Regions from separate parts of the Streptomyces sp. NPDC003691 genome, predicted to be linked through region 1. Evidence: predicted binding sites of a transcription regulator. Region 1 holds the regulator's gene; the other holds the start of a gene.

Region 1 (4,414 bases):
GGTACATCCCGTCGGTGGTCTTGTACCCGGCGGCGAGAAAGCCGAGGCCGCCCGCTTCGGAGACGGCCGCGGCGAGTCGGGGATTCGACGCCCCTCCGGCCATCGGCGCCGCGATCACGGGATGCCGGAACAGATCGGACAGGGTGGGAGACCCGGAGGGCGCGGAGGACATGCAGGCATCGTGCCACCTGCGTACGTCCGTGACGAAACGGGCCCCGCGCACCGGCCGGGCCGTGGCGCCGCACCGTCCCCCGGGGTCGCGTGGACCCCGCGAGCCCCATGGGCCCCGGGTTTGTCCGGGCCCCGCGCACCGTCCCCGGCCGGGCGGCTTTCACGGGTCACGGGTTCCCCGGCACCCGCCCGCGGGACGGGCGGCCGCTCGTTACGGGAGCGACGCGGCCCGGGCGGCCCGGCGGTACGGACGGGGGCGGCCGCTTTTTACGGCAGCGACGCGGCCCGGGCGGCCCGGCGGTACACGCGGGTCCCGGCCCCGCGGCGGGCGGGGCCGGGCGAACGGCCCCGGTCCCGGCCCCGGGCGGACCAGGGCGGGGCCGGAGGCCGCCAGGCCGTACGGCCTAACGGCCGTTGAACGCGTCCTTCAGACGGGAGAACAGCCCCTGCTGGCCCGGCTGGAACTGGCCCGTGGGCCGCTCCTCGCCGCGCAGCTTGGACAGCTCCCGCAGCAGCCGCTCCTGCTCGGGGTCGAGCTTCGTCGGGGTCGTCACCTCGACATGGACGATCAGATCGCCGCGGCCGCCGCCGCGCAGATGCGTCACTCCGCGGCCGTGCAGCGGGATCGACTGCCCGGACTGCGTACCGGGCCGGATGTCGACCTCCTCCAGACCGTCGAGCGTCTCCAGCGGCACCTTGGTGCCCAGCGCGCCCGCCGTCATGGGGATGGTGACCGTGCAGTGCAGATCGTCGCCGCGGCGCTGGAACACCGCGTGCGGCAGCTCGTGGATCTCGACGTACAGATCACCGGCGGGTCCGCCGCCGGGGCCGACCTCGCCCTCGCCGGCCAGCTGGATCCGGGTGCCGTTGTCGACGCCCGCGGGGATCTTGACCGTGAGGGTACGGCGGGAGCGGACCCGGCCGTCGCCCGCGCACTCGGGGCACGGGGTCGGGACGACGGTGCCGAAGCCCTGGCACTGGGGGCAGGGCCGCGAGGTCATGACCTGGCCCAGGAAGGACCGGGTGACCTGGGAGACCTCGCCCCGGCCGCGGCACATGTCGCAGGTCTGGGCCGAGGTGCCGGGCGCGGCGCCCTCCCCGGAGCAGGTGGTGCAGACGACCGCGGTGTCGACCTGGATTTCCTTGGTCGTCCCGAAGGCCGCCTCGTTGAGCTCGATCTCCAGGCGGATCATCGCGTCCTGGCCGCGGCGGGTGCGCGAACGCGGGCCGCGCTGGGACGCCGTACCGAAGAAGGCGTCCATGATGTCCGAGAAGTTCCCGAAGCCACCGGCGCCGAAGCCGCCCGCGCCGCCGCCGCCCGACTGGGAGAGCGGATCGCCGCCGAGGTCGTAGACCTGCTTCTTCTGCGGGTCCGACAGCACCTCGTAAGCGGCGTTGATCTCCTTGAACCGCTCCTGGGTCTTCGGGTCCGGGTTCACATCCGGGTGGAGTTCCCGGGCGAGCCTGCGGAACGCCTTCTTGATCTCGTCCTGGGATGCGTCGCGGCGCACGCCGAGTACGGCGTAGTAGTCCGTGGCCACTTACGACTCCGCCAGGATCTGTCCGACGTAACGTGCCACTGCGCGTACCGCTCCCATCGTTCCGGGGTAGTCCATGCGGGTCGGTCCGACCACGCCGAGTTTCGCAACTGCCTCGTCGCCCGAACCGTAGCCGACGGTCACGACGGACGTTGCGTTGAGGCCCTCGTGGGCGTTCTCGTGACCGATGCGCACGGTCACGCCCATGCCTCCGCCGGACTCCTTGGCCTCGCCGAGCAGCTTGAGGAGCACCACATGCTCCTCCAGCGCTTCCAGCACCGGCCTGATCATCAGGGGGAAGTCGTGTCCGAAGCGGGTGAGATTGGCGGTACCGCCGATCATCAGCCGCTCCTCCGTCTCCTCGACGAGGGTTTCGAGGAGGGTGGAGAGCACGGTGGAGACCGTGCCGCGGTCCTCCGGGTCGAAGGAGTCGGGAAGGTCCTGCACCAGCTGCGGCACATCGGTGAACCGGCGGCCGACGACCCGGCTGTTGAGCCGGGCCCGCAGATCGGCGAGGGACGCCTCGCCGAACGGGGCGGGGCAGTCGATCATCCGCTGCTCGACCCGGCCGGTGTCGGTGATCAGGACCAGCATCAGCCGGGCCGGGGCGAGCGCGAGCAGCTCGACATGGCGCACCGTGGACCGGGTCAGCGAGGGGTACTGCACGATCGCGACCTGGCGGGTGAGCTGCGCCAGCAGCCGCACCGTGCGCCCGACGACGTCGTCGAGGTCGACCGCGCCGTCGAGGAAGCTCTGGATGGCCCGCCGCTCGGCCGCGGAGAGCGGCTTCACTCCGGCGAGCCGGTCGACGAAGAGGCGGTACCCCTTGTCGGTGGGGATCCGGCCGGCGCTGGTGTGGGGCTGGGCGATGAAGCCCTCCTCCTCCAGTACGGCCATGTCGTTGCGGACGGTCGCCGGCGAGACACCGAGCTGATGGCGCTCGGTGAGCGCCTTGGAGCCGACGGGCTCCTCGGTGCCGACGTAGTCCTGGACGATGGCGCGCAGCACCTCGAGTCTGCGTTCGCTGAGCATCCCGCGCACCTCCAACTGTCTCGTCCGACCGCTCTCGTCCGGCCGCTCGGTCCGCCCCACGGTTCGGGAGGCGGGCGGGCGGTGTCCCCGGATCGTTCCCCGGTGACCCTTCTGGCACTCCGCACGGCCGAGTGCCAAATCTTCCCCGTGCCAGTGTACGGCCGCCCGGTACGGGCGGAGCAAGACGACCGGCAGGCCACCGAACGCTACCGTGCGGCCGCCCCCCTGCCTCCCCCTGTCCCGGTCCCGACATCCACCGGCCCCGCCCCGTCCGGCCCTGTCCGGCCCCGTCCGACCCCGCCCGGCGGCCGGGCGCCGGGCCCATGCCGTCCTCCTGTGCCCCTCTGCCGTGCTCCTCTCCGGTGCGAGGGCCGTGGCGATAGCGTCCCGGTATGGACATCGCTTGGGAAGACCACGGCTGGGAACGGCTGGCCGAGGGGGTGGGGCGCCGCAGGCTGCCCGGCTGGGACGCGACCTGCGGGCTGGTCGCCGGCCGGGACGGCGCGCTGCTGTACGACACGGGTTCGACGCTCACGGAGGGCGCGGAGCTGCGGGCCCAGGCGGAGACGCTGCTCGGCGGCGGTCGCCGGGTGACGCATATCGCGCTGAGCCATCCGCACTTCGACCATGTGATGGGGACGGCGGAGTTCCCGGGGGCCGAGGTGTTCGGGGCGGCCGGGACGGACACGCTGCTGCCGGGCGAGCGGGAGGAACTGCGGGCGGACGCGGTGCGCTTCGGGGTACCGGAGGAGGAGGCCGGCCGGTCGGCGCGGGCGCTGGTGGCGCCGGGGCGGACGGTCGGCGGGGAGCTGGCGCTGGACCTGGGCGGCCGCCGGGTGCTGCTGGTGAACGCCGGGCCGGGGCACACCGGGCACGATCTGGCGGCCGTGGTGCCGGGCGGGCCGGGTGAACCGGCGGTGGTGTTCTGCGGGGATCTGGTGGAGGAGTCGGGCGAGCCGCAGGCGGGGCCGGACGCGGTCGGCGCCCGCTGGCCGGAGGCGCTGGACCGGCTGCTGGCGCTGGGCGGTGAGACGGCCGTGTACGTCCCGGGGCACGGGGCGGTGGTGGACGCGGCGTTCGTACGGGCGCAGCGCGCTGTGCTGGCGGAGCGCTTCGGGGTGTCGTAGCGTCGGGCGAATGCGCAGCTACAGCCCTGATCTGACCCCGCCGTGGAAGAAGCGGACGCCGGTGCCGGAGGTGGCGGCCGACCCTTCGGACCCGGATCTGGTGGTCGAGGAGGTCGCCACGGGTTTCTGCGGGGCGGTGGTGGGCTGCGAGGCGGGGACGGTGACCCTGGAGGACCGCTTCGGCAAGCACCGGGTGTTCCCGCTGGCTCCGCGGGGCTTCCTGCTGGACGGGCGGGTGGTGACGCTGGTGCGGCCGGGGGCCGGGGCTCCGGCCCGGCCTGCCCGTACGGCGTCCGGTTCGGTGGCGGTGCCGGGGGCGCGGGCGCGGGTGGCCCGGGCGGGCCGGATCTATGTGGAGGGCCGCCACGACGCCGAGCTGGTGGAGCGGGTCTGGGGCGACGATCTGCGGATCGAGGGCGTGGTCGTGGAGTATCTGGCGGGTATCGACGATCTGCCCGCGATCGTCGGGGAGTTCGCGCCGGGCCCGGACGCGCGGCTGGGAGTGCTGGTCGACCATCTGGTGGCGGGGTCCAAGGAGTCCCGGAT
Region 2 (4,414 bases), on a different contig from region 1:
GCCGGGTGAACGTCACCGGCACGCTGCGCGCCACCTACAACACCGGGGTGTACGACTCCGGTACGCAGCTCCTGCGGCTGGAGTACTCCGGCGACAAGCGGACCTGGAAGACGCTCGCCACCGTTCAGGCAGGCGTGGACACGGCCAACTGGAACACCTTCCGCTTCAGCTCGGGCGGCGGCAACGGCTACTACCGGGTCGTCACCTCGACCGAGGCGGGCTTCGCCGGTACGGCCTCCGCGCCGGTGGCGCTCTCCCGGATCGCGACCCGGGTCAACACGGCCGACGCCACGCCGGAGCCGGTGAAGAAGGGCAAGACCCTCGCCGTCACCACCACGCTGACCGAGCGCAACGGCAGCACCTGGCGGGCGCTGCCGAAGCAGTGGGTGACCCTGTCCTTCCTCCCGAAGGGCAGTACTAAGTGGTCCGTCCGCGGCTACGCCTACACGGACGCCAAGGGCAAGGCCACGCTGAAGGTCGCCGCGGCGGCCGACGGCTACTGGCGCTACACCTACACCGCTGACGCGCGGCACTACGACAGCGCGGGCGGCTCGGACTTCGTCGACGTCCGCTGACCCCGCACCGGGCGGGCCGTGCCGATCCGGCACGGCCCGCCCGGCTTTCTCCGGCCGGGTCCGGCTGTCTCCGGCTGTCTCCGGCCGGGTCCGGAACAACACGGAACAACACGGAACAACACGAAGGCCGGAACAACACGAAGGGCGGTACCCCCTGGAGAGGGGGTACCGCCCTTCGGCGATCCGGCCTTGCCGATCCTGGGCGAACCCGGGATCAGAAGTCCATGTCACCGCCCGGCATGCCGCCCGGAGCGGCCGCGGCGGCCTTCTCCGGCTTGTCGGCGATGACGGCCTCGGTGGTCAGGAACAGCGCGGCGATCGACGCGGCGTTCTGCAGCGCGGAACGGGTGACCTTCGCCGGGTCGAGAATGCCCTCGGCGATCATGTCCACGTACTCGCCGGACGCGGCGTTCAGGCCGTGGCCGGGGGTCAGGTTGCGCACCTTCTCCACGACGACACCGCCCTCCAGGCCGGCGTTGACGGCGATCTGCTTCAGCGGGGCCTCCAGCGCGAGCTTCACGGCGTTGGCACCGGTCGCCTCGTCGCCCTCGAGCTCCAGCTTGTCGAAGACCGAAGAGGCCTGCAGCAGGGCCACGCCACCACCGGCGACGATGCCCTCCTCGACGGCCGCCTTCGCGTTGCGAACGGCGTCCTCGATGCGGTGCTTGCGCTCCTTCAGCTCGACCTCGGTCGCGGCACCGGCCTTGATGACGGCCACGCCGCCGGCCAGCTTCGCCAGACGCTCCTGGAGCTTCTCGCGGTCGTAGTCCGAGTCGGAGTTCTCGATCTCGGCACGGATCTGGTTGACCCGGCCGGCCACCTGGTCGCTGTCACCGGCGCCGTCGACGATGGTGGTCTCGTCCTTGGTGATGACCACCTTGCGGGCGCGGCCCAGCAGGTCGAGGCCCGCGTTCTCCAGCTTGAGGCCGACCTCCTCGGAGATGACCGTGCCGCCGGTGAGGATGGCGATGTCGTTCAGCATCGCCTTGCGGCGGTCGCCGAAGCCCGGGGCCTTGACGGCGACGGACTTGAAGGTGCCGCGGATCTTGTTGACGATCAGCGTCGACAGGGCCTCGGCCTCGACGTCCTCGGCGATGATCAGCAGCGCCTTGCCGGACTGCATGACCTTCTCCAGCAGCGGCAGGAGGTCCTTGACCGAGGAGATCTTGGAGTTGACGACCAGGATGTACGGGTCGTCGAGGACGGCCTCCATACGCTCCATGTCGGTGGCGAAGTACGCCGAGATGTAGCCCTTGTCGAAGCGCATACCCTCGGTGAGCTCCAGCTCCAGACCGAAGGTCTGGGACTCCTCGACGGTGATGACGCCTTCCTTGCCGACCTTGTCCATGGCCTCGGCGATCAGCTCGCCGATCTGGGTGTCGCCGGCGGAGATGGAGGCGGTGGAGGCGATCTGCTCCTTGGTCTCCACATCCTTCGCCTGCTCGAGGAGGGCACCGGAGACGGCCTCGACGGCCTTCTCGATACCGCGCTTCAGGCTCATCGGGTTGGCACCGGCGGCGACGTTGCGCAGACCCTCGCGGACCAGCGCCTGGGCCAGCACCGTGGCCGTGGTCGTACCGTCACCGGCGACGTCGTCCGTCTTCTTGGCGACTTCCTTGACCAGCTCGGCGCCGATCTTCTCGTACGGGTCCTCGAGCTCGATCTCCTTGGCGATGGAAACACCATCGTTGGTGATCGTGGGGGCGCCCCACTTCTTCTCGAGGACGACGTTACGGCCCTTGGGGCCAAGGGTGACCTTGACGGCGTCGGCGAGCTGGTTCATCCCGCGCTCGAGACCGCGCCGTGCCTCCTCGTCGAACGCGATGATCTTTGCCATGTGAGGTGTCCTCCACGGACTGGTGTGGGAAGCTCTCGGACCGCGCCTGCGCCCGCGACGGACGGCCTGCTGCACCGGGCGGCTCCATGCACCGCGCGGCGAGCGGGCCTCGCCGACCCGGCCCTTCAGTTATCACTCTCACTGGGAGAGTGCTAACGCCAATGATTAGCACTCGGCACCCGAGAGTGCAAGGCCGTACGCCCGGAGCCGGGGCGGGGCACGGGCCGGAAGGCCGGTGTGAGCAGGGCCCCGCGGAGGGTTCCGCCGGTGGAGAAACACCCGGTGGGGGAGGGGTGCGGCGGGGAAACACAAGGGGCCCGCACCCCGCGCGAGCGGGATGCGGACCCCTGAGTGCGTCTGCGTGCGTGCGTCTGCGTGCGTCAGAACGCGAGCGCGCCGAGGACGGGTCGGGTCAGGCCGCCGAGAGCTTGACCATGTCGGCCTGCGGGCCCTTCTGGCCCTGCGAGATTTCGAACTCGACCCGCTGCCCTTCTTCCAGGGTGCGGTAGCCGTCCATCTGAATCGCGCTGTAGTGGACGAAAACATCCGCACCACCGTCGACCGCGATGAAGCCGTACCCCTTCTCCGCGTTGAACCACTTGACGGTGCCCTGAGCCATGCCTAACTCCCCTATTACTGGCCCTTGCACAGGACCGCACCTCGCGGACCCTGGGTCAGACCTCTACCCGACCTCACAGGTGTGCGCCGGAACGCGTCGACCGCGGCTGAATGTATCTGCACAACTGCCCTCTGCAACAGGTCAATCGGACGAGAAATCCCGGAGGCTACTATCGGGTAATTGTCCTGAATTCAGGAAATTCCGGGCCAAATCCGGCCGGACAAAAGGAACCTATGCGACAGGTTGCGCCTGCATATTGGCTGCTTCTTATCGAGCCCGGGCGCATTCTCGTACCTGGCCATCGGTGGGCGATCACCGGGCGTTCCCCAACTCTAGCGTGTTCAACCATGCAGAATGGCCCCCTCCGTTTGTCTTACGGAGGGGGCCATTCCCATTACCCAGGGTCAGTGCCGCCGGATGCGCGGCCCGTTGCCGCGGCGGGGCGTGCGCCCGCGTACGGCCGGACGGCGCGAGGCGGTGCCGGACGCGCGCGGGGCGGTCAGCCGCCGGCGACGGCCGGGATGATCGAGATTCCGGCGCCGTCGGGGGTGGCGGTCTCCAGCCCCTGCTCGAAGCGGACGTCGTCGTCGTTGACGTACACATTGACGAAGCGGCGCAGCTTGCCCTGGTCGTCCAGGACCCGGGCGGCGATCCCCGCGTGGTTCTTCTCCAGGTCGGCGATGACCTCGGCGAGGTTCGCGCCCTCGGCGGCCACCTCGGCCTGTCCGCCGGTGTAGGTGCGCAGGATGGTCGGGATGCGGACGTTGACGCTCATGGGTGGTGCCTTCCTCGGGCGGCTGCCCGGGCTCGGTGGACGGCGGCGTACGGCTGCGGCGGCGGTGCGGTGCCCCCGGCGGACCGGGGGCGGACCGGCGGGGTCAGTGTGCGAGGCCCGCGGCGCGGAACGCGTCCAGGCTCGGCCGGATGGTGGCGGTGGGGCCGCTGGTCGCGGCGACCGCGTCCAGGGTCTTGAGGCCGTCGCCCGTGTTGATGACGACGGTGGTCGCGGCCGGGTCCAGGACGCCCGCCTCCAGCAGCTTCTTCGCCACGCCGACCGTCACACCGCCCGCGGTCTCCGCGAAGATGCCCTCGGTCCTGGCGAGCAGCTTGATGCCCTCGACGACCTGCTCGTCCGTGACGTCCTCCACCGCGCCGCCGGTGCGCCGGGCGATGTCGAGGACGTACGGCCCGTCCGCCGGGTTGCCGATGGCGAGCGACTTGACGATGGTGTCCGGCTTCACCGGGCGGACCACGTCGTGGCCCGCCTTGTACGCGGCGGAGACCGGGGAGCAGCCCTCGGCCTGCGCGGCGATGATCCGGTACGGCTTCTCCTCGACCAGGCCGACCTTGATCAGTTCCTGGAGACCCTTGTCGATCTTGGTG

What was found. The regulator HrcA, encoded in region 1, represses chaperone genes, less so after heat shock. The targets are predictions, from matches to a motif close to TTNGCACTCNGNNNNNCNGAGTGCNAA.
Region 2: groL (chaperonin GroEL) is a predicted target of HrcA. The motif match lies at 2,542-2,568, and genes of this name have one in related genera.

The regions. Positions count from the first base shown of each region.
Region 1 covers NZ_JBSFNQ010000005.1:120,126-124,539, forward strand. The annotation lists gene ACWDR0_RS04480 (nitronate monooxygenase) at 1-172, opposite strand, end outside; gene dnaJ (molecular chaperone DnaJ) at 576-1,712, opposite strand; gene hrcA (heat-inducible transcriptional repressor HrcA) at 1,713-2,741, opposite strand; gene ACWDR0_RS04495 (MBL fold metallo-hydrolase) at 3,134-3,868, shown strand; gene ACWDR0_RS04500 (DUF3097 domain-containing protein) at 3,879-4,414, shown strand, end outside.
Region 2 covers NZ_JBSFNQ010000008.1:60,812-65,225, reverse strand. The annotation lists gene ACWDR0_RS06200 (hypothetical protein) at 1-575, shown strand, start outside; gene groL (chaperonin GroEL) at 790-2,412, opposite strand; gene ACWDR0_RS06190 (cold-shock protein) at 2,825-3,031, opposite strand; gene ACWDR0_RS06185 (MoaD/ThiS family protein) at 3,531-3,806, opposite strand; gene thrC (threonine synthase) at 3,910-4,414, opposite strand, start outside.